One region of the Ochrobactrum sp. AP1BH01-1 genome, then DNA from elsewhere that is predicted to be linked to it. Evidence: predicted binding sites of a transcription regulator. Region 1 holds the regulator's gene; each other region holds the start of a gene.
What was found. Region 1 encodes LexA, which represses DNA repair genes until DNA is damaged. Its sites were predicted from a motif close to TGTTCNNNNTGTGTTCNG; they were not measured.
Positions count from the first base shown of each region.

Region 1 (8,308 bases):
GGCATTGGAACGTTCCTCATCGGGGAGAGCCTGATGCGTAAGGCAGACGTTACGGCGGCGACCCGTGAGCTCCTGACCGGCAAGGCCTGATCTATGGCGTCCAAACTCACCCATATCGACCAGACCGGCGCTGCCAACATGGTGGATGTTGGCGCCAAGGACGAGACTGAACGTCTGGCTACGGCCGAGGGGTCGGTCAAAATGAAGCCGGAAACGCTGGCGCTCATTCTGGAAGGCAACGCCGCGAAGGGTGACGTCATCGGCGCTGCGCGTCTGGCCGGCATCATGGCGGCGAAAAAGACCGCCGACCTGATCCCCCTTTGCCATCCGCTCATGCTAACCAAAGTCGCTGTAGAAATCGAACCGGACCAGACACTGCCCGGCTTGCACGTTCGTGCACTTGCCAAGCTCAAAGGTCGCACTGGTGTGGAAATGGAAGCGCTCACCGCCGTTTCAGTTACCTGCCTCACGATCTATGATATGGCCAAAGCGGTCGACAAGCATATGGAGATCGGCGGCATCCGCGTTATCGAAAAGAGTGGCGGCAAATCAGGTGACTGGAAAGCGTAGAGCGCACTTTGCTTTGGATCAATTTTTCAAGACAGGCTTTATGCTCTAAGCGGGTCAACAATTCACTTCGAGAGGAAACACCATGTCCCTTCTCCCTGTCGATGAAGCACTGGCCCATATTCTGAAATCCACAGAGCCGCATGGGACTGAGCAGGTCGCTTTGTCAGATGCGGGTGGACGTGTCGTTGCAACGCCCGTGCTGGCCCATTTTCTACAGCCTCCGTTTGACGGTTCAGCGATGGACGGCTACGCCCTGATCGCACCAGACAGCATCGCTTATCCCATCGAGTTCGATATCATCGGCGAATCGGCAGCGGGCAATCGTTTCGACGGCGAATTAGGGATCGGACAGGCAGTCCGTATTTTCACAGGCGCGCCATTACCCAAAGGCGCCGACACAATCGTCATTCAGGAGCACACCGAGCGCTCGGGCAACCGGTTGACTGTCCGCGAAGGCATAGAGCCGGGACGGCATATACGCCGCGCGGGCCTCGATTTTTCGCCCGGCAACATCGTCATTCCAACAGGGCGCGAACTGGATGCCGCCGCCCTTTCGCTAGCAGCTGCCAGCGGCAATGCGAAAATCGACGTATTCAAAAAGCCCAAGGTAGCAATTATTGCCACCGGTGATGAACTTGTGCCTCCAGGGGAAATACCCGGGAAGGACCAGATCGTTGCATCGAACAGTGTTGGAATTGCCGAGATCGCGAGGCGGGCCGGCGGAACTTCGCAAGATAAAGGGATCATTCCGGATGATCCCGCGAAAATCGAACAGGCAATAGAAGATAGCCTGCAAAGCGGCATCGACATTCTGGTTACGATTGGCGGCGCTTCAGTCGGTGACCGGGATTTCGTGCATGGCGCGCTGCAAAAACTTGGAGTCGATCTCGATTTCTGGAAGATCGCCATGCGGCCCGGAAAGCCATTGATGTACGGACGCATCAAAGTGAACGGCAAGCTCGTTCACGTCATCGGCCTGCCGGGCAATCCCGTTTCGAGCCTGGTCTGCAGCCTTGTTTTTCTTCGGCCGCTCGTCGCCAAGCTTGCTGGAACTAACCTCGATGCCGATATCCGGCCCGCAAAGCTGGGTACTTCCCTGCCTGCAAATGATCACCGCCGCGACTATATCCGCGCCACAATCGAATCACACCCCGATGGAACCCTGATCGCATCGCCTTTTCCCGTGCAGGATTCGTCCATGTTGTCCGCTCTGGTTCGCTCCAAAGCCCTTCTCATCAGAGATGAGAACGCTCCTGAATCCGCTATCGGCGATGACTGCCGCATCCTCATGCTATAAGCGCCACGCCGCGTTATGGGCTCACCTAAACGTTAAGAACTCATCCTAAGTTAACGTATAATATAGATTTTTCAGAATATCGTCTGACCTGCGGCTTATTGGAAATCGGGCGTCGGAGCATCCTGTCTTTCCTTCCCTGAAGCATTAACGGTTTTAAAACCATTGCAGAACAAGACTGGAACATATAGTGTTCGTTCTGGTTTTGTTTTTCTCGATTCTTGGCCGGGAGGGTGTCGCGCATGTTAACCCGTAAACAGCACGAGCTTCTGCTTTTCATTCATGAACGTTTGAAAGAAACGGGCATTCCGCCCTCCTTCGACGAAATGAAGGAAGCGCTCGATCTGGCTTCAAAATCGGGTATCCATCGCCTGATCACCGCTCTTGAGGAGCGTGGTTTTATTCGCCGCCTGCCGAACCGGGCGCGTGCGCTTGAGGTTCTGCGTTTACCGGATTCAATCGCTCCTGGACTCAATGCGCAGAAGAAGTTTGCGCCTAGCGTTATCGAAGGCAGTCTGGGCAAAGCACCGCCTGCGCCGGCTCGCCCTGCCCCTATAGCCATCAACGACGACACATCCGCCACCGTGTCCGTACCGGTCATGGGGCGGATTGCTGCGGGTGTGCCCATTTCGGCTATCCAGAATCAGACCCATTCCCTCAGTCTTCCGCCCGAAATGATTGGCGCGGGCGAGCATTACGCGCTTGAGGTCAAGGGAGATTCAATGATCGACGCTGGAATCTTCGACGGAGACACGGTGATCATCAAACGCGGAGATTCTGCAAATCCCGGTGAAATCGTAGTAGCTCTGGTTGATGACGAAGAAGCAACTTTGAAGCGCTTTCGCCGCAAGGGTGCCTCCATCGCTCTCGAAGCGGCTAACCCCGCTTATGAAACGCGGATATTCGGTCCCGATCGAGTGCGGGTACAAGGCAAGCTTGTCGGTCTGATCCGCCGTTATTAGAATAGTGATAGCCGGTTTAAGAGATAGGCCGCGCGTAAGATAATAGATGGAGCGGTTGGGTTGAAACAGAATCGAGATGCCGCTCTAGATCAATCGCAGTGCGTTGGTTCATCGCCTGCGTGTGATGAACAGTCCGCCACCTTTTGAACAACTGCGGATTTTGGTTTGTACTCGCGTTCGGCCAAGCCGCGCGCTGCACGCGAATGGATGCGATGCAAATGCCAAAGGCGGCTTGGTACATCAACAGCATAGGTAATTCGGTCGCGCGGCTGCAAATCGGACGTCTGCTGGCTCATTTTGGACTTCGAAGATTCACGCGATTTTCCTATTGCAACCGCGATAGAGGGACTCTCATCCCGTCGTTGTCCAAGTCTGATTTCCACGGCTCCCTTCAACGCCAGATCGCGTTTGCTGATGCTGACAATAACTGAGCGATGGCACGCGACATCCAGGCCCGGAACAGCGAGAATGACCACATCCCCAATGTTGCAGGCTATCTCCTGCATTGAGGGTTCTCCGGTATAGGCAAGCGTGCGACCGTCACGCAAAGTAATCGTGCACACGCCCTCGTCACACTCGAAACCATCGAAACCGGCCTGTTTTTTGTTTTTAACCGAAGCCGGGGGGACGAATTCTTCGACCAGATAAGCGGTTTTCCAATTGTCGCTTGTGAACTGTGAGGGTCGATTTCGATTAACCGCGAACCGTCCATCCGTTAACCGGACGCCTACTAGTTTGGCATCTTCAGATATTACGATGTCAGGAAAAGGCTCCCGGATGAAAACTGTCAGCCCAAGAACGATAAACGGCAGCGCGAGAGCTTTCAGTCTGGTGGAAAGCACGACCGCGAGAACCAGCGCAATGGTCCACAAAACAAGCGCAAGCGCGGGCATGGTTCCCGGATTGCCATCCGGCGACCACGCCGCGACGAAGGCAGCAATGTGCCTTACGGCGAAAATACCCCACCCCATTATCTGCAAGGGGACCCAATCGAGCTGCAAAGGCATCAGCACAAGACCGAAGACGGCAAAGGGCATCACAAGAAGAGCTATTACGGGTTCAGCCAGAACGTTTCCGACCAGCCCCAACGGTGCAGTGTTATTGAAATGATAAGCGGCAAAAATTCCGCTCGCCAGCCCGGCAATGAGCGAGGTGGCCGCCGCTGCCGCGACCGGTTTCAATATCCGTGGAACAAAGCCATAGGCGGCCTTCTCACGCTTCTCTGCAACGACATGCCTGCGTGCATTGCGTTCGCTCCACCAGGCATATCCGGCGATCAACGCAGCAGTGGCAGAGAACGACATCTGAAAACTCGGTCCCAATATCTCATGCGGCGAAAGGGCGATCATGGCGAGCGCCGCGATGGCCAGATTGCGCATACTGATGGCAGCGCGATCCACCAGCAAGGCTCCAAGCATAACCGCGATCATCACATAGCTTCGCTGCGCAGCGACGTCCGCGCCTGACATGGCAAGGTAGAAGGTACAGCTTAGCAGGGAGAGAAATGCCGCGTATTTCTTCACCGGATGCCTAACGCTGAAAGCAGGAAACAACGCGAAAGCGGATCGTAGCGTCAACATGACAACGCCAGCGGCGAGCGCCATATGCAAACCCGAGATCGACAGAATATGTGCAAGGCCTGCCTTGCGCAGATCGTCATTGGTTTGCTCGCTGATCCCTGCACGGGTGCCTGCCACGAGCGCCGAAGCGACACTACCGTCCTCCCCTCCGATCACCTCCTCGATTCGTTCAGAAACCCGGACCCTTAGCATTGCGATCCACTGGGACATTTCCGCTGTCAGTTCAGCTGGTGGGGGAACCATCGCCACTTTTGGGGTTCCAAGAAAGAACCCGTTGGCACCGATGCCATTGAAATAAGCGTGAAAAGAGAAATCATAATTGCCGGGACGAACCGGACCTGAAGGGATGCGCAACCGCGCAAAACCGGTCAACCCGCTGCCAATTGCTGTTGTCGCCGGTATGTCTCTGGCATTGATGCGAACGCGCTTCGGCGGAAACCGGAGTTTCGGGCGCTCCGTTTGGAGCACCTCTAACGTTATTCGCCAACTGCCATTATCCTGATAATCAAGGGCAACAACCCGGCCTGTCAGTCGCGTCGCCACATCGGAGCCGAGCATTGGCGTGGCGCGACGTTCCGTTTCCCATTTTCCAGCCACAAGCCCTGCTAACAGTGCGACTGCCAAGGTCATGGCTTGGGCGGCCGCGAAATGCCTGCGTGTCGCAATGCGCACGATGAGAGCAATCGCGAACATGGATAGAAGCGGAGTCCATGCAGGTTCGAACGAGAGTGTGAAATAGATAATCGCGCCAATGCCGGCAAAAACCGGAAGCAAAAGAAAGAATACGCCACGTCCAGCTTCCGTTTCGACTGCAGTCTTGATCTGCCTGCCTGTGACCGACGCTATAGACAAAAGCCGTTCACGCAGGCTCATCACCGGAGGCTTGTCCGGTAATGAGGTTACTGAGATTTCGGCTTCACTTAGAGGCCAAGCCTCTGGAAACAGAGCGCGCAACGAGCCATCAGGCATGCTTTTGACAAGCGCCCGTTCGTTAGCATCGCTCACTTCCCTGATGCCTGTCATGCCCCCGCCTGACCGCAAAAGTTGGCCTACGCCGTCGAAGTACCCCGAAAGAACGACAGCACATCAGTGCGAAAGGGGTGCGAAGCCCTTGCGCACATTGCTGCCTATGCTACATGAACCGCAGCTGAAATCGAGTGAGTTCGTATAAAGAACCGCGATTACCTGCCGGGTTGTCTCGCGCAGGCATCGGAATTCAAGTTGCGCCTGTGTCTCCGGCATTCGCCGCTGCTTTAGAATGGCGCACGACATAGTGGAGCTATCATGTCGAAACCGGTCGTTACCCGTTTTGCCCCTTCGCCCACGGGGTATCTGCACATTGGCGGTGCGCGCACTGCTTTGTTCAACTGGCTTTATGCCAAGCACAACGGCGGCAAGATGCTGCTGCGTATCGAAGACACCGACCGGGAACGTTCCACCGACGCCGCGACGGCTGCCATTCTCGATGGGCTGACCTGGCTGGGTCTGGATTGGGATGGTGAAGCCATCTCGCAGTTCGAGCGCGCGCCTCGCCACCGAGAAGTTGCGGAAGAGCTCGTCGCTCTTGGCAAGGCCTATTATTGCTACGCCACACCAGAAGAACTGGATGAAATGCGCGAGAAAGCGCGGGCCGATGGCCGTCCGCCGCGCTATGATGGTCGCTGGCGTGATCGTGATCCGTCTGAAGCACCTGCAGGCGTAAAGCCGGTTATCCGCATCAAGGCGCCGCAGGAAGGCGAAACCCTCGTGCAGGATGCCGTGCAGGGCGATGTGCGCTTCCCGAACAAGGATCTCGACGATTTCATCATCCTGCGCTCCGATGGCACGCCCACCTACATGCATGCGGTCGTTGTCGACGATCACGATATGGGCGTGACGCACATTATTCGCGGCGACGATCATCTGACCAATGCCGCAAGGCAGACCGTCATCTACAACGCGATGGGCTGGGACGTGCCGCAGATGTCGCATATCCCGCTTATCCATGGTGCTGACGGCGCAAAACTCTCCAAGCGTCACGGCGCTCTGGGTGTGGACGCCTACCGTGCGATGGGCTATCTGCCTGCGGCCCTGCGCAACTATCTCGTGCGCCTCGGCTGGAGCCATGGCGACGACGAGATCATGTCGACCGAACAGATGATCGACTGGTTCGATGTGAAAGACATCAACAAAGGAGCAGCCCGTTTCGATTTTCAGAAGCTGGAGGCGATCAACGGCGTCTATATGCGCGCCAGCGACGACCGGGCGCTCTATGATGCACTTGTTGCTGTTCTGCCGGAGATCGAGGGTGGCCAGGAAATTGCCGATGCGCTGGACGATAAGCGCAGCGCACAATTGCTCGCCGCGATGCCTGGCTTGAAGGATCGCGCCAAAACTCTGGTGGAGCTTGCTGACGGATCGAAGTTCATCTTCGCTGCTCGTCCCCTAGACCTTGATGAGAAGGCAGCCTCCCTCCTGAATGACGAAGGTCGTGGTGTACTCAAATCCGTACTGCCGGATCTGGAAGCAGCGACCGATTGGACGGTCGATTCTCTCGACGCCGTTGTGAGGACTCACGCCGAAAAGACCGGTCTGAAACTCGGCAAGATTGCACAGCCCTTGCGCGCGGCACTGACCGGTCGCGCCACCTCTCCGGGAGTGTTCGACGTGCTTTTTGTTCTTGGACGGGAAGAGTCCCTCGGGCGTATTCGCGATCAAATCGTTTAAGGTGGGAGCATTCACGCTGACGTGACAAAAGCGGCGTAAATAGTTCAAATTACGCATTGCATCGCAGACCGTTTGGGATAGTTTGACGAGCAAAATCGTTAGGATAATGCGTGAACGCTGATGGTCCCCTAAGGGGCGGGGGCCATTCCAAGAGATAAAAGACAAATTATAGCGACGATTACAATTCTGCCGTCGTGCGGGCGGCAAAGTGGACATGAAAGGAAACACGATGTCAGATAGGACAGCCAGCTTTACACTAGAAGGCAAAACATTCGACCTGCCTGTGCGACAAGGCACTGTCGGACCAGACGTCGTTGATATTGGTCCACTTTATAAGAATTCCCAGATGTTCACCTACGATCCGGGCTTCACGTCCACGGCATCGTGCGAATCCAAGATCACTTACATCGATGGTGATGAAGGTACCCTGCTCTATCGCGGATATCCGATTGATCAGCTCGCCGAGCATGGTGATTTTCTTGAAACCTGCTATCTGCTTCTGTACGGCGAACTGCCGACCGCAACCCAGAAGTCTGACTTCGACTATCGTGTGACGCGCCACACGATGATTCACGAGCAAATGACGAAGTTCTTTACGGGTTTCCGCCGTGATGCTCATCCTATGGCCGTAATGGTCGGCTGCGTCGGTGCGATGTCGGCATTCTATCACGACTCGACCGATATCACCGATCCGCATCAGCGTATGGTCGCATCGATCCGTCTGATCGCCAAGGTTCCGACGCTTGCTGCCATGGCCTACAAGTACCATATTGGCCAGCCGTTCATGTACCCGAAGAACGACCTCGATTTCGCGTCGAACTTCCTGCACATGTGCTTTGGTGTTCCGTGCGAGGACTACAAGGTCAATCCGGTTCTGGCGCGTGCGATGGACCGCATCTTCATCCTCCACGCGGATCATGAACAGAACGCCTCAACCTCGACCGTGCGTCTTGCCGGCTCTTCGGGCGCCAATCCATTTGCATGTATCGCTGCCGGCGTCGCCTGCCTCTGGGGCCCTGCCCATGGCGGCGCGAATGAAGCCGCGCTCAACATGCTGGCTGAAATTGGCTCTGTCGATCGCATTCCTGAATTCATCGCCCGTGCAAAGGACAAGAACGACCCGTTCCGTCTGATGGGCTTCGGTCACCGCGTCTACAAGAATTACGATCCGCGCGCCAAGATCATGCAGAAGACCT
Region 1 covers NZ_JAGPOU010000002.1:394,654-402,961, forward strand. Annotated here, with positions in the region: gene trpC (indole-3-glycerol phosphate synthase TrpC) at 1-90, shown strand, start outside; gene moaC (cyclic pyranopterin monophosphate synthase MoaC) at 94-570, shown strand; gene J9800_RS07250 (molybdopterin molybdotransferase MoeA) at 653-1,867, shown strand; gene lexA (transcriptional repressor LexA) at 2,107-2,826, shown strand; gene J9800_RS07260 (ComEC/Rec2 family competence protein) at 2,916-5,429, opposite strand; gene gltX (glutamate--tRNA ligase) at 5,691-7,112, shown strand; gene gltA (citrate synthase) at 7,342-8,308, shown strand, end outside.

Region 2 (8,308 bases), on a different contig from region 1:
TTATAGCCGGTAGGAAAACTTTTCAGGGTGGCGGTTCGCCGCCCGATCGAGCATTTGCGGAGAACAGGATGTCCGTCGATATTTCTACCGTCAAGCGTGTCGCACATCTGGCGCGCATCGCCGTCAGCGATGACGATGCCGAACGCATGACTGGCGAACTTAATGCCATTCTTGGCTTTGTCGAACAACTGAATGAAGTCAATGTCGATGGTATCGAGCCGATGACTTCCGTTACGCCGATGGCAATGCGCATGCGCGATGACAAGGTGACCGATGGCGGGATTGCCGCTGCGGTGGTCGCCAATGCACCGGTTACGGAAGACAATTTCTTCGTCGTACCCAAGGTCGTGGAGTAGATCATGGCCATTCGGGTTTCTGTAGAGACCCCTTTGCAGGACGATGTCCGCGCGCTGGTCGAAGGACTGAATGCGCATCTTCTGCCGCTGTCTCCGCCGGAGTTTCAGTTCAAGATGACGGTTGAGCAGATGGCGGGACCGGACATGACGGTTTTCGTGGCACGCGACGAGGACGGCAAGGCCGTCGGCTGCGGTGCCTTGAAGATGCACGGTGATGGCGTCGGCGAAGTGAAGCGCATGTTCACCCTTCCGGAAATACGCGGAAAGCGCGTTGGTTCTGTTCTGGTCGATGCGATTGTCCATATGGCAAAGGCCAAGGGCATTTCGCGCCTTGTGCTCGAAACCGGCACGGGGCCCGGCTTTGCCGGTGCATGGCGGCTTTATGAGAATTCAGGTTTTACGCGCTGCGGTGTGGTTCTGGACTATCCGGAATCCGAATACAGCGCCTTTTTTGAAAAGCGCCTCACTGCGGCGCACTGACAGGATTTGACGATGAGCGAACTGACCGCACTGACCATTGCCGAAGCGCGCGACAAGCTGAAGGCCAAGGCCATCACAGCGACCGAACTGACCGACGCCTATCTTTCCGCTATCGATTCCGCGAATGAAGCCATCAACGCTTACGTGAAGGTGACACACGATCAGGCGCGCTCGATGGCCAAGGCGTCGGATGAGCGTATTGCGAAGGGCGAAGCGGGCGCATTGGAGGGCATCCCGCTTGGTGTGAAGGACCTGTTTGCGACTAAGGGCGTGCATACGCAGGCCTGCTCCCACATTCTCGACGGTTTTAAGCCGGAATATGAGTCGACCGTCACAGCTAATCTGTGGGCCGATGGCGCGGTTATGCTCGGCAAGCTCAACATGGACGAATTTGCCATGGGCTCGTCCAATGAGACCTCCTATTACGGCGCGGTCAAGAACCCTTGGCGCGCCAAGGGTTCCAACGCCGATCTGGTGCCTGGTGGTTCGTCGGGCGGTTCGGCTGCCGCTGTTGCCGCACAGCTCTGCGCTGGCGCGACCGCAACCGACACAGGCGGCTCGATCCGTCAGCCGGCGGCTTTCACCGGCACGGTTGGCATCAAGCCGACCTATGGCCGCGTGTCGCGTTGGGGAACGGTGGCCTTCGCATCCTCGCTCGATCAAGCCGGACCGATTGCCCGCGACGTGCGCGATGCAGCTATTTTGCTGAAATCCATGGCTTCACTTGATCTTAAGGACACCACGTCGGTCGATCTGCCTATCCCGGATTACGAGGCCGCTATCGGTAAGTCGCTCAAGGGCATGAAGATCGGCATTCCGAAGGAATATCGCGTCGATGGCATGCCGGACGAGATCGAAGAACTCTGGCAGAAGGGCATTCAGTATCTGAAAGATGCCGGTGCGGAAATTGTCGATATTTCCTTGCCTCACACGAAGTATGCGCTTCCGGCCTACTATATCGTAGCGCCTGCCGAAGCTTCATCGAACCTCGCCCGTTATGACGGTGTTCGTTACGGGCTGCGCGTGCCAGGCAAGGACATTGCCGATATGTACGAACAGACCCGTGCGGCTGGTTTCGGCAAGGAAGTCAAGCGCCGCATCATGATCGGCACCTATGTTCTGTCCGCAGGCTATTACGACGCCTATTATCTGCGCGCGCAGAAGGTGCGGACGCTGATCAAGAAGGACTTTGAAGATGCGTTCGCCAAGGGCGTGCACGCAATTCTTACGCCGGCAACACCATCTGCTGCCTTTGGCCTTGCCGATGAGGACCTCGCGAACGATCCGGTCAAGATGTACCTCAATGATATCTTCACGGTAACGGTAAACATGGCCGGCCTGCCGGGCATTGCCGTGCCAGCTGGTATTAACGACAAGGGTTTGCCGCTCGGGCTTCAGTTGATCGGGCGTCCGTTCGAGGAAGAGACGCTGTTCCAGGCGGCGCACGCCATCGAACAGGCAGCCGGACGGTTTACTCCGGCAAAATGGTGGTAAAATCCGATCTTCTTATTCGCCGGGGTTTTCCCGGCGAATTTGCTTCTATGGCTGCATTAGCAGTCAGCGCTTGGCGGATAGCTGCGCGCGATATTGAACTGACCGCTGATCGACAACAGGCCCTTGAAACCAAATTCCTGCACGATCTTCAAGAGAATGCGGACGGTGTTCTGATTGCCGAAAGGGCTGGAGCTTTGGCGGGCTGGGGCGCGAGGATCCCGCAGAGCAATTACATTTCCGACTTGTGGATTGATCCGCCTTGGCACGGGCAGGGCATTGGTGGACAGCTTCTGGATGCCCTAATGGCGCAAATCCTGCTCGATGGCTTCGATGAAGCGCTGATTGGCACGCATGCGGACAATCTACCTGCGATCAGTCTTTATAAAAAGGCTGGTTTCCAGATCGAGTGGCAGGGAGAGGAATGGTCGCAGAGTTTCCGGAAAACAGTCGAAAAGGTGAGAATGCGCGCAAAGCTTTGAAGCCAGCTTCTCGCAACCATTGCCGAACGTTCTGTCGTGCCTATCCTTCTAGAGAGTGGATACATCAGGAGGAGGGCAAGCGATGTGGATCATGCTGACGGAAGTGAACGGTGAAAAGCTCGCCGTGAATTTCAATCATGTTCTGTGCTACAATACTTATGGAACCGGCACACGCATTGTGACGTTGAGCACAGATCAAACATTCTTCGTCAAAGAATCGATTGAAGAGATCGAAGCCAAGCTCGGTATTGATGTGAAAGCCTGAAGCTATATTTTATTAGAGGCTTAAACAGTTTTATTGAAAAAGAAATTGAACGGCATGGGGCTCACAATGCCGTTCATCCTTGAAACATAATTTAGATATCCAACTCCTCGACAAAAGCCGCACGGTCCTGAATGAAACGGAAACGGGCTTCCGGCTTGGTGCCCATCAATTCATCAACGGTGTTGCGGGTTTCGTCCACATATTCTTCGTCGACCTGAACCCGCAGAAGCGTGCGCTTCTTCGGGTCCATGGTGGTTTCCTTGAGTTGTTCGGCCCGCATTTCACCGAGACCTTTGAAACGCCCGATTTCGACCTTGCCGCGCCCGGTGAATACGGTGCGCAGAAGTTCGTCCTTGTGCGCGTCGTCACGCGCATAAGCGACCTTTCCGCCTTGGCTCAGACGGAAAAGCGGAGGCACTGCCAGATAGAGATGGCCGTTGCGGATCAGATCCGGCATTTCTTGATAGAAGAATGTGATGAGCAGCGACGCAATATGCGCACCGTCAACGTCAGCATCGGTCATGACGATGACGCGGTCATAGCGCAGATCGTCTTCCCGATAGTTTTTGCGTGTGCCGCAGCCGAGCGCCTGAATAAGATCAGCGATCTGCTGGTTCGCTGTGAGCTTTTCGCGTCCTGCGCTAGCAACGTTCAAAATCTTGCCGCGCAACGGCAAAATGGCTTGATTGGCGCGGTTGCGTGCCTGTTTGGCTGAACCGCCTGCCGAGTCACCTTCGACGATGAAGAGTTCTGCCCCGGCAGCTGCGTTTTGTGTGCAATCGGCAAGCTTGCCGGGAAGGCGCAGCTTGCGCGTTGCGCTTTTGCGAACGGTTTCTTTCTCCTGACGACGGCGCAAACGCTCGTCAGCGCGATCAATCACCCATTCCAGAAGGCGAGACGCTTCCTGCGGAGAGGCCGCGAGCCAGTGATCGAAGGGGTCGCGGATCGCATTTTCCACGATGCGCTGTGCTTCGACGGTGGCAAGCTTGTCCTTGGTCTGGCCGACGAATTCCGGTTCGCGGATGAAGACTGACAGCATTCCCGCAGCCGAAACCATCACGTCGTCGGTTGTGATAATCGAAGCGCGCTTGTTGTTGGTCAGTTCCGCATAGGCTTTCAGCCCTCGCGTCAGGGCGATACGCAGACCGGCTTCATGGGTGCCGCCATCGCCCGTCGGAATGGTGTTACAATAGGAGTGGACGAAACCATCGCCGCCATACCACGAAACGGCCCATTCCACAGCGCCGTGTCCGCCCTGTTTTTCGGTCTTGCCCGCGAAAATTTCACGCGTGACCTGGTGTTCCTTGCCGAGCGATGCTTCGAGATAGTCCTTGAGGCCGCCAGGGAAGTGAAACACCGCCTTTTCGGGCGTTTCTTTTTTGGGATCGAGCAGGGAAGGGTCGCAGTTCCAGCGAATTTCAACGCCGCCAAACAGATAGGCTTTCGATCGCGCCATGCGATAAAGACGGTGCGGATCGAGCTGTGCCGTCTTGCCGAAAATATCAGGGTCCGGATGAAAGCGGACACGGGTGCCGCGACGGTTATGCACTTCGCCGACATCTTCCAGCCCACCCTGCGGAATACCGCGAGAAAAGCGCTGGCGATAAAGGCGGCGATTGCGCGCGACTTCCACTTCCAGCACATCGGAAAGGGCATTCACCACCGAAACACCGACGCCATGCAGACCGCCTGACGTTTCATAGGCCTTGCCGTCAAACTTGCCGCCTGCGTGCAGCTTGGTCATGATGACTTCGAGCGTGGATTTTCCAGGCACCTGCGGATGTTCGTCCACAGGAATGCCGCGCCCATTGTCCGAAACCGTGACAAAGCCATCGGCATCGAAGCTCACTTCAATGAAATTGGCATGCCCAGCGACCGCTTCGTCCATTGAGTTGTCGATGACTTCGGCGAAGAGGTGATGCAACGCCTTTTCGTCAGTGCCGCCAATATACATGCCGGGACGCAGACGGACCGGCTCCAGACCTTCCAGAACACGAATGGATGATGCGTTATAGTCGTCGCCTGCCGATGAAGCAGGCGGCGCCTTGGTCGTTACCGGCTTTGGAACAGAGAGCGACGGCGCTGCCACCGGCTGGGCAACAGGCTGTGGCGACACGGGTTTTTCGCCCTGTCGTCCCTGTTCCCGTTCTCGGGCATTGTTAACTACTCTCGAGAAGAGATCGTTGCTATCGTCCATCTGTTCCGAAAAGCTCTCTATCTGAATTTCAGGAGGCCAGTGCCGAGATTGCTCGCCATCGACCGGAAAATACTGTTCGCGAATCACTTGAATGATGCCATGCGCGCTCGCGAAAGGCGACTAAAGTTCGCCTTACGTTCCGTTTGCGCACGGCTTTTTCAAAGGGTTTTGTTCAGAACGGAACTGATTTGCACCAGAAAGCGGTCGAAAGTCAAACAAGCGGGACAATTCCGAGCAAATTGGATGGAAACGCTGCGGCAGTTCGCATAGAGCGATAGCGGGGAACATTCCAGATACCGAGAGTTTGAAATGCAGAGCAGCGCGACAGGCGGCATGGAAGCGCACGTAAAAGGCATGGCGATCATGGTGCTCTCGGTGCTTTTGCTGCCGCTGATGGATGCCATTGGCAAGTGGCTCGCCATGGCAGACCATATGCCTCCGGCCACCGTTACCTTCATGCGCTTCTTCGTCCAGTGCTGGCTGATGTTTTTCATCCTGCTCATTATTGGCGGTTTTGCTGCGCTGCGAACCCAGCATCTGGCGGGCAACCTCATTCGCGGAGCGTTGATGGGGTTTGGCGGACTCTGCTTCTTTACGGCAGTCAAGTATATGCCGCTCGCGGATGCGATGGCTGTCTTCTTTGCCGAACCACTTATTTTGACGCTCTTTTCGGCCATTTTCCTGAAGGAAAAGGTAGGCTGGAGGAGATTCAGCGCTGTCGGCATCGGACTGATCGGCACCATGATCGTGATCCAGCCGAGTTTCGAGATTTTCGGCGCCGTCTCGCTTCTGCCGCTGGCGACCGCCGTAACCTTTGCGATCTATCTCATTTTGAACCGTAAATACGGTGCGAAGGAAAGCCCGCTTGTAATGCAGTTTTATGCCGGCGTGGGCGGCTGGATGTTTGCAGGTCTCGCCATGATTTTTGGAACCGCTGCGGGCCATAGTGACTTGAGTTTCGGACTGCCGCACGGCATCCAGCCCTGGCTGCTCCTACTGCTTTTGGGAACGATCGGGACCGTCAGCCACCTGATGGTCGTGCAGGCGTTCAAGCTGGCGCCCGCGTCCATGCTGGCGCCGTTCCAATATCTGGAAATCGTCAATGCTGTTCTGGTCGGCCTGATCGTGTTCGGCGATTTTCCGACGCCGTCGAAATGGCTGGGTATCGCAATCATCGTCGGATCGGGCTTCTATGTTTTCATGCGGGAACGTCGGGTGAAAGCTGACGCAGTCGCGTGATCACAGCTATTTGAGCTGACGCGGGCCGAAGACTGTCTCAAACGCTTTTCCCAAAGCGACGTCCATGTCGCCCATCGTCACTGGCAGCCCGAGATCGACAAGGCTTGTGACGCCATGTTCCGAGATGCCGCAAGGCACGATGCCGGAATAATGGCCGAGATCCGGTTCGACATTGATGGCAATGCCGTGAAAGCTTACCCAGCGCCGCAGGCGGATGCCGATAGCCGCGATCTTGTCTTCACATATACTGCCATTGGCTAGGCGGGGTTTTTCAGGTCGCGTAACCCATACACCAACGCGATCCTCGCGACGCTCGCCTTTGATGTTGAACTCGGCGAGGCTCTCAATGATCCATTGTTCGAGCGCCGTCACGAAGGCACGCACGTCCTCGCGGCGGCGTTTCAGATCGAGCATCACATAGGCGACACGCTGGCCCGGCCCGTGATAGGTATATTCCCCGCCGCGCCCCGTGTTGAATACGGGCAGGCTGTCGGGTGCCAGCAGGTCGCTCGCATTGGCGCTTGTTCCTGCCGTGTAAAGCGAGGGATGTTCAACCAGCCATACGAGTTCATTCGCAGTGCCTTCCCGAATGGCCTGCACACGCGCTTCCATGAAGGCGAGTGCCTCCTCGTAGTCCGTCAGCCCGTCTGCGACAACCCAATCTACCGGCGGCGCGTCCGACTGTTGCGGCAGAAAATGCGTCTCCAGCGCATCGCGTTCGCGCGGCTTTGGTGTGGCTGTTTCGGAAACGGGTGAAGCGGAACTATTCGTCATGATGGCAGCATATGGCGGTTTTGAAGCGTAACCGCCAGATGGCAAAATGCCTCTGCGATCAATCAATCGCGAGCGGAATTTCCTTTTCGCAGCGATTGCGGCCGCCCTGCTTGGCGCGATAGAGCGCCCGGTCAGCGGCATTGACGAGGTGGCTGTAGTCTGGATGTCCGTTGAATGCCGCAACACCGATCGACAGGGTGACGGACTGGCGTGCGCCATCGGGAAGGTTCATGGGCTGTTGGGCTATCTGCCTGCGCAGTTCCTCGCCGATTGCGAAGGCCTTGTCCTCGTCTGCTTCCACCAAAGCGACCAGAAATTCCTCCCCGCCATAGCGGAATACAAAATCGCTCGGGCGGCAGAGCGAAAGGATCGTTTCGGCCACCTGCTGAAGAACCGCATCGCCACTGCTGTGCCCGTATGTGTCGTTAATATTCTTGAAATGATCGATATCGATCATCAGAACGCTCAAATCCATTGCCTTTTGGGACGCCATGCGTACTTCGCGGGTCAGTATTGATGGCATGAAACGGCGATTGAGCGCACGTGTCAGCGGATCACGGCCCGTTTCCATGGCCGCCGCTGCCTGAAACAGTTCGGACAGCAGAAACTTCACTTCAACGATCTTGGTCTGGAACAATGACAGAGAGGCTGCGAGTTCAGCCGGGTTATCTTTGCGAGCGGTGTTGATGGCCGGAAGGAGCACTTGGTCGATATGTTCCACATTCCGACGGATGTTTTCCAAGATTGAGGAATTGGAGAACATCAGATCGGCCTTGTGCTGCAACCACAAACCGAAGTCCGAGCTTGCGAGCGTGTGAAGCGGACTGTCGGGATTGCCATAGAGGTTGAAGAGGAGCGATTGGCTCCATTCCATGAGCGCAGCGCGCTGCGATTCGCGCTCAAGCGGAAAGTCGTGGCTCAGCGTGAAGGCCCGATAGGCTTCGTCGGTCTGAGCACTCTCTCGCGCGTCCTTCACGAAGGCCTGGCTCATGATTTCAATCGCAATATCTATCGCATTGCTGAC
Region 2 covers NZ_JAGPOU010000001.1:460,720-469,027, reverse strand. Annotated here, with positions in the region: gene gatC (Asp-tRNA(Asn)/Glu-tRNA(Gln) amidotransferase subunit GatC) at 69-356, shown strand; gene J9800_RS02095 (GNAT family N-acetyltransferase) at 360-836, shown strand; gene gatA (Asp-tRNA(Asn)/Glu-tRNA(Gln) amidotransferase subunit GatA) at 849-2,330, shown strand; gene J9800_RS02085 (GNAT family N-acetyltransferase) at 2,321-2,809, shown strand; gene J9800_RS02080 (hypothetical protein) at 2,892-3,074, shown strand; gene parE (DNA topoisomerase IV subunit B) at 3,166-5,271, opposite strand; gene J9800_RS02070 (DMT family transporter) at 5,581-6,510, shown strand; gene lipB (lipoyl(octanoyl) transferase LipB) at 6,517-7,284, opposite strand; gene J9800_RS02060 (GGDEF domain-containing protein) at 7,343-8,308, opposite strand, start outside.
Region 2: the regulator LexA is predicted to act here: its motif matches at 5,396-5,413, upstream of parE (DNA topoisomerase IV subunit B).

Region 3 (8,308 bases), on a different contig from region 1:
GCGCGAGAGGCGGCGAGCGCTCCGGCAGCGCCCGCAAGTCCGAACAGCCCGATCTGGGCATGGGTCAGTTCAAAAGGCGGGGCGCTGAGCGGCATGACCAGTGGCGCGAGCAAAGTGGTGATATTGGCGAAGATCAGCATGGCGATGATGGCGCGAATGCGCAGCACCGGCTCAGAGCGAAACAGCGTCACGAGCGACAGAATGAGTACGGGATAGCGGACGCTGGTCGGCTGCCGCTTCTGGTCGGGGAGGGTCCGCCAGAGCAGGAGCGCGATTGAAAGCGTCAGAATGGCGGAAGCGAAATAGACGATGCGCCAGCCGCCAATGTCGGTGAGGGCGCCGGCTATGGCGCGCGCCAGCAATATGCCAAGCACGATGCCGCTCGTCACGATGCCGACCACATGGCCGCGCCGTGCCGGTGCTGCGAGGCTGGCCGCATAGGCGACGAGCGCCTGTGTGACGACAGCGAGCAGGCCCATGAAGGCCATGGCAACCAGAAGCACCGTGGCATTGGCTGCAAAGCCGATTGCGATCAGGGACAGGACCGATAGGAGAAAATGCGTGATGATGAGTTTGCGCCGGTTGAACAGGTCGCCGAGTGGAACCAGGAAGATCAGGCCCAGCGCATAACCGATCTGGCTGGCGGCGACGATAAGGCCCGCTGTCGATCGCTTGAGGCCGAGATCGTCGGCCATCACATCGAGAAGCGGGTGAGCGAAATAGACATTGGCTACAGCCAGTCCGCTTGCGGCGGCGAACAAAAGAAGGGTAGCCGAAGAAAGCGGACGTGCATCGGGGTTCGCGGACAGCGCTGCTGCCGCGTCGGTTGAGGGGTGCATGGTTGTGCTCCTACAAAGTGGTTTTAAAATGAAACCATTTTGTTTGTAGCGAAAAAGGTTTTATATTGCAACCAGATTGCAATTTGTGGAGTGAACATGGTTCGGAAGAAAAGCCTGAAAGGCGATTATTGCCCAAGCGCACGGGCTCTCGACGTGATCGGGGACTGGTGGTCGCTGCTGATCGTTCGCGAGGCTTTTGACGGTGTGACCCGATTCAGCGCCTTCCAGAGAAATCTCGGCATCGCCCGTAATATTCTTTCGGACCGTTTGCGCAAGCTGACGGCCGAGGAGATCATGGAATCCGTGCCGGACCCCAATGGCGGCGCGCATCAGGAATATCGCCTGACGGCAAAGGGACGCGATCTTCTGCCGGTAGTCGTCGCTCTGCGGCAATGGGGCGAGACACATCTGTTCGCGCCCGAAGAACCGCATTCACGGCTGGTGGACACTGTGTCGGGTCAAAACATTGCAAAGCTTGACGTGCGCGCGCAGGACGGGCGCGTACTTTCCGCCGATGATGTCGTTCTGATCAAGGTGCGCGAGGACGATCTCTGAGTAGTTGTTTTTACGCATGTCTTTCTCCCGAAACCGGTTCCTACTTTCGGGAGGCATGCTCCAGAGCGGTTCGTGTTTTAACGGAATCGTTGGAACCGCTCTATCTAACTGTTTTTACCGCATTTCCGGACGCAAAACCGTTCACACTTTTGCTGGAAATGCTCTAGCTCTGGCGTTCGGCGATGAAGCGGGCAGCCTGCTTCAGAATATCGGCATCCTTGCCGAACGGCGCCAGCAGGCTTTCCGCCTGGGCAACGAGGCCGGACAGCTGCTTGCGCGTCCAGTCGATGCCATGCAATGAAACCAGCGTGGCTTTTCCGGCGGCGGCATCCTTGCCGGTTGCCTTGCCCATGGCTTCCGCGTCGGCGGTCACATCAAGAAGGTCATCCGCCAGCTGGAAGGCAAGGCCGATGGCCGAGCCGAACTCAGCCATGCGCTCGCGATCTTCGGTGGATGCGTTGGCGATGATGGCTCCCGCCTCGCAAGCGAAGCGGATCAACGCTCCGGTCTTCATCGCCTGCAGCGTGATGATACCGGCTTCGTCGGGCTTGCTGGTTTCGGCCATCAGATCGAGAGCTTGTCCGCCTGCCATGCCTCCAAGGCCCGAGGCGCGCGCCAGCGCGGATACGAGCTGCACGCGGGTCGTTGCATCGAGATCGGTTTCATCCGAAGAGATTATGTCGAAGGCATAGGTCAGCAGGCTGTCGCCGGCCAAAATAGCCGCGGCTTCATCGAATGCCCTGTGCACGGTTGGCTGGCCGCGCCGCAGATCGTCGTCATCCATAGCCGGCAGGTCGTCATGGACGAGAGAATAGCAGTGAATGCATTCGAGTGCGGCAGCAACGCGCAGAACGGCATCGCCGCCCTTGCCGAACAAAGCGGCACTTTCGACAACCAGAAAAGGCCGGAGGCGCTTGCCGCCGTTCAGCACGCCATGGCGCATGGCGGCGAGCAGCCTTTCCGGACGGGCAATTTCTCCCGTCCGCAGGCGCTGGTCCAGAAGGCCGGTCAGTGCCATTTCCACTTCCATGGCACGAAGATTGAGAGCGGCAGTGAAATCGGTCGACAGCTTTTCCATGGCAAAGGGGATGGACGAAAGCGCCGGATTGGTCAACTGGGCACGTCGATCAGCACAGGCTTTTTCATTTGAACGTCACGAAACGGCACGTTCTGACTTGTTTCCCCGCCTGGATTATGGAATCCGGTTCAAACTTATTGAGGAATGGTTTATGTCGCTTGAGGGAAGGCAGCAGGCGGTGGCAGTGGCAAAAATCATCATCAAGAGCAAGGATGGACGCAATTATCTGGCAGATCCCGTTTGGGGTGCCCGGATTGCCCTTGTGCTCAAGATTCTGGTGATTCTGGCCGTATTGCCGATTTTGCTGCTCCTCATCTATTCCGTGCCCTTCGTCCGCCCGATCTCGACCCTGATGGTCAAGGACTATGTCCTGTTGCAGGATGTGGACCGCAGATGGGTCAGTATCGATGATGTTGCACCGGTTCTCGTCAATTCGGTGATGATGGCTGAGGACGGCCAGTTTTGCAGCCATGGCGGGGTGGACTGGCATCAGCTTGGGCTGGTGCTGGACGATGCGGGCGAGGGTGGTCCGAGCCGCGGCGCTTCCACGATCACCATGCAGACGGTAAAGAACCTCTTTCTCTGGAATGGACGCTCCTACGTTCGTAAGGGGCTGGAATTCCCGCTGGCACTGGCCGCCGATGGGCTTCTGTCCAAAAAGCGCATAATGGAGATTTACCTCAACATCGCCGAATGGGCCCCCGGCATTTACGGGATCGAGGCCGCAGCCCAGCATTATTTCAAGCGCCCGGCAGCAAAACTCAACGCCCAGCAATCGGCGTTGCTCGCCGTCACCCTGCCCAACCCGGCATTGCGCAATCCCGCCAAACCGACACGCAACATGCAGCGCATTGCCCGGATCGTGGCCGGACGCGCCGCGCGGTCGGGCCCCTATGTGGTTTGCGTGCAATAAATCGATGATACGAAAAAAAGATAAGACTCCCGCTGGTCAAACGCCGTCAGAGCGTGTATAGGCACGTGACTTTCCGGAATTTTGTCCGATGTGACAGGCTCTTCGGGGCCGTGCCGGACGTTTATTGACCGATCAGTGGAGCTGGATCCATGGCAGTACCAAAACGAAAAACGTCTCCGTCGAAGCGCGGCATGCGCCGTTCGGCTGACGCTCTCAAGGCCCCGACCTATGTCGAGGACAAGAACTCGGGCGAACTTCGTCGTCCGCATCATATCGATCTGAAGAGCGGTATGTATCGCGGCCGTCAGGTCCTCGAAGCCAAGGAATAAGTCTGACGCTGCATCGCAGCCGAAAGATGGTTTTCAAAACGCCGTTTCCGTTTGTCGGGAGCGGCGTTTTCTTTTGACAATAGAAAACCTCAACAGCGATATGAATATTTTTTGTAAGTAAATCAGTCGGATGGATGGTTTCCAGACCCAGTTGGATGCTTTTGGAATGCAGTAACAATATATGGCTAGAGTAGCTTCGTTCCTATTGAAAACAACTCTGAATTTCAATTATCCATTATCTGTACCTTATTTCTAAAACTGTTTCGGATTATTTTGGGAATTTCAAGAAAATTGAAAATCATAATATTGCCACAAAGTATAAAATATATTTTTCATCTAATTTTTAGGCAATGGATGTTGATATGAAAGATATTATCAGGCTTATTATCCAGAATGGTGGTTTGTCCGTAAGTTCTGGAATTTCGTTCTTCAATGTAGCCGGCAATACACTATACAACGAAGATCAACTGCAGAAAATGTCCGACACACCATGCCAAGTTGGGAGCACGGAACATGCTCTCCCGGGGGCGGTGGCGCATTTTGCTGGTAAAAATCTGCGTTGAGGCGCTGAAGTTCCCCGTGGCGCTGCAACCGGCGAACACTATACCTTAGGGGCGGGATGCAGGTTTACTCCAACAAGGGGCCAGAGCGGTTCTGCTTAATATGGAATCGCAGAACCGCTCTGCGTTTTCTGGTGGAAAAGCTCAGCCTGCGTCCGACGTGAAACCGGCACCCTCGATACCGGCGATGGCTGCAATTTCGTCATTGTCCGATGTGTCGCCGGAAATGCCGACTGCGCCGAGAATTTCGCCGCTTTCGTCCTTGATCAGAACGCCGCCCGGCACCGGCACGATCTTGCCGCCCGACACGCCTGACAGCCCCTCCAGAAAGTGTGGACGATCTTTGGCCTGATTGTTCAGCCAGCGCGAGCCGGTGCCGACCGCAAGCGCGCCGTAGGCCTTGCCCGAACCGATCTCGAAGCGGAGCATGGAGGCCCCGTCCTGACGCTGGAAAGCCTTCACATGGCCGCCGGCATCAAGAACGCAAACAGCAAGCGGCTTCAATTTCAGCTCGGCAGCCTTGGCAAAAGCACCGGCGATGATCGTATTGGCTCGTTCGAGCGACAGTGACGGCATGGTTGTCTCCTTAGATATAGCTAAATGTAGTTTAGCGATCATGGCCGAGGATGCACATTCCAATGCTGCTACTGGCCGGAAAAACACTTTATCGATTTTCATGAAGACGGCTGAAGCAATGCGGCAAAGCTTGCCAAGGCCAGAAATTTGGTCTTTTGTTGCGCAACATTTTATGGAGGAAAGAATGTCCGAACCGAAAGCCATCGTCATCGCCAGCGCGGCCCGTACCGCGGTGGGCGCTTTCAACGGTGCGTTTGCCAATATCCCGGCGCATGAACTGGGCGCCACGGTCATCAAGGGCGCGCTGGAACGTGCCGGTGTCGACGCAACGGATGTGGACGAGGTTATTCTCGGACAGGTGCTGACGGCAGGTGAAGGGCAGAACCCGGCACGGCAGGCGGCGATGGATGCCGGTTGCCCGAAGGAAACCACAGCGTTTTCCATCAACCAGCTATGCGGCTCCGGTTTGCGGGCGGTTGCGCTCGGCATGCAGCAGATTCTCTCCGGCGATGCGAAAATCGTCGTGGCGGGCGGGCAGGAATCCATGTCCATGGCGCCGCATTGCGCGCATTTGCGTTCGGGCGTGAAGATGGGCGACTTCAAGATGATCGACACCATGCTGAAAGACGGCCTGACCGATGCCTTCAATGGCTATCATATGGGGATCACCGCCGAAAATATCGCCCGCCAGTGGCAATTGACCCGCGCCGATCAGGATGAATTCGCATTGGCCTCGCAGCAGAAGGCAGAAGCCGCCCAGAGCGCCGGAAGGTTCGAGGATGAGATCGTTCCGGTTACTGTGAAAGGCCGCAAGGGCGATGTGGTTGTCTCAGCGGATGAATATATCCGGCCCGGCACGACGATGGACGCATTGGCCAAGCTCAAACCGGCCTTCGACAAGGAAGGAACGGTTACTGCCGGCAATGCATCCGGCATCAATGATGGCGCTGCCGCAGTTGTCCTGATGGATGCAGACGAAGCCGCCAAACGCGGCGTGAAGCCGCTCGCACGTATCGTTTCCTGGGCGACAGCCGGCGTCGATCCGGCGATCATGGGAACAGGTCCGATCCCGGCTACCAAGAAGGCGCTCGAAAAGGCGGGCTGGAGCGTTGGCGATCTCGATCTGGTGGAAGCCAATGAAGCCTTTGCAGCGCAATCATGCGCTGTCGTGCGCGATCTCGGTCTCAACCCGGATATCGTCAACGTCAATGGCGGAGCAATCGCCATCGGCCACCCGATCGGCGCCTCAGGCGCACGGGTGCTGACAACGCTGCTCCATGAAATGCAGCGCCGTGATGCCAAGCGGGGTCTGGCGACGCTTTGCATCGGGGGCGGCATGGGGATTGCCTTGTGCGTCGAGCGCGACTGATTTTCTCCCTCATCGGAAAAAGGCGGGCGGAGAATTAACTCCGGCCGCCTTTTTCTTTCCGCAATGGGGCGTTTGAAATCGGTGACGTCGGCATGATGGAATTGCCGTAAACGTTAACGAAAATCGGTTGAAACGGCTATCAAGCCGCTTCAGGCTTGGTTTTCTAGCGCTAACAACAGGCATCGACCACCATATGTTGTGAGAACAAAGGGAGAAAACTTGCAAATCAGCGATTCGTCGCCGATTCGTTCCGGCTTTGGCCTGAAGGTTAACGAAAACCGGGTTTTCGCTCGTTCCGGCATTAACGAAGTATCAGTAACGATTAAGATTTTCTGAGGAATCCCGTTGTCGTGGATCAGTCTGTTGACAGGTTTTGCCAAAGGTTAACGACCCCCGCCATTTCGCGTCAGGAGAACACCGAAAAGCGGAACATCTGATTCATTATGTTGTGGGCGTGCGTGTCAGGCTTACTATATGTTGCCGTGAACAAATGGCGAAGCTCTCGGAGTCAGCGATTCGTCGCCGATTCGTTCCAGAGTCGTTCCAATTGTTAATCGACAAGTTATTGACCGACTTCACATCAGCCATCGACATATCGGCGATTGGCCCATACTTAAACTTTAACAGGAGCGCTTTCGGTGCAGGTCGTATAGTGCTATCGCAGAACCAGCATCCAGCCCGTGAAGGGCGCTTGTACCGGGAATCCGATTATTGGCATGAACCAACTCCCTGCCCATGATTTGCCGCTGACCCTGAGTGGCCGCGATGTGACTGCGGTGCTTGGGCCGACCAATACTGGCAAAACGCATCTCGCCATCGAACGCATGCTGTCGCATGGAAGCGGCATGATCGGCCTGCCGCTGCGCCTGCTGGCGCGCGAGGTCTATAACCGCGTCGTGGAACGGGTCGGTGCAGCCAATGTTGCGCTGGTGACGGGCGAGGAAAAGATCGTGCCGCCAGGTGCGCGCTATTCCGTCTGCACCGTCGAGGCCATGCCCCGCCGCACCGATGTGGCATTCGTCGCCATTGATGAGGTGCAGCTCGCCGGTGATCTTGAGCGCGGCCATATTTTCACCGACCGTATCCTGCATCTGCGCGGGCGGCAGGAGACGCTGCTGCTCGGTGCCGGGACCATGCGCGGGATTCTGGAAAAGCTACTCCGCGGCATCAATGTGGTGACGCGTCCGCGCTTGTCGCATCTGGCCTATGCCGGTTCCAAGAAGATTACGCGCCTGCCCAACCGTTCCGCCATCGTCGCGTTTTCCGCCGACGAGGTTTATGCGATTGCCGAACTGATCCGCCGCCAGCGCGGCGGGGCCGCAGTGGTCATGGGCGCGCTCAGCCCCCGGACCCGCAATGCCCAGGTGGAGCTTTACCAGTCGGGCGACGTCGATTTTCTGGTGGCGACCGATGCCATCGGCATGGGGCTCAATCTGGATGTGGATCATGTCGCATTCGCACAGAACCGCAAATTCGACGGTTATCAGTTCCGCGATCTGACGCCTGCCGAAGTGGGGCAAATCGCCGGGCGCGCGGGCCGGCATCTGCGTGACGGCACATTTGGCGTAACCGGGCAGGTGCATCCTTTCGACGAGGAACTGGTCGAACGGGTGGAAGCGCATAATTTCGATCCGGTGAAGGTTCTGCAATGGCGCACGGCGCGTTTCGACTTTTCGTCGCTCGATTCCCTGCGATATTCTCTGGAAACGCCTGCGCCGGTCGAAGGGCTGGCCAAGGCTTTGCCCGCTGTCGACCAACAAGCGCTTGAAAATTTGTCGAAAGACGAAGAGATTGTGCGGCTTGCGACGACACCGGCGCGGATCGAGCTTTTGTGGGACGCCTGCGCGCTGCCTGACTATCGCAAGATCGCGCCGGCGCAGCATGCCGATATCATTGCAACCATCTACCAGGATCTTGTCCGCCGAGGGAGCGTCGATGAAGATTATATGAGCGAACAGGTGCGCCGCGCCGACAGCACAGAGGGGGAAATCGACACCCTGTCGCATCGCGTGGCGCAAATCCGCACCTGGACTTTTGTGTCGCACAGGCCGGGATGGCTTGCCGATCCGACACACTGGCAGGAAAAGAC
Region 3 covers NZ_JAGPOU010000006.1:144,415-152,722, reverse strand. Annotated here, with positions in the region: gene J9800_RS20510 (MFS transporter) at 1-839, opposite strand, end outside; gene J9800_RS20505 (winged helix-turn-helix transcriptional regulator) at 936-1,394, shown strand; gene J9800_RS20500 (polyprenyl synthetase family protein) at 1,558-2,472, opposite strand; gene J9800_RS20495 (biosynthetic peptidoglycan transglycosylase) at 2,657-3,385, shown strand; gene rpmF (50S ribosomal protein L32) at 3,535-3,714, shown strand; gene J9800_RS20485 (hypothetical protein) at 4,077-4,277, shown strand; gene J9800_RS20480 (GlcG/HbpS family heme-binding protein) at 4,419-4,850, opposite strand; gene J9800_RS20475 (acetyl-CoA C-acetyltransferase) at 5,035-6,219, shown strand; gene J9800_RS20470 (helicase-related protein) at 6,936-8,308, shown strand, end outside.
Region 3: the regulator LexA is predicted to act here: its motif matches at 6,748-6,765, upstream of J9800_RS20470 (helicase-related protein).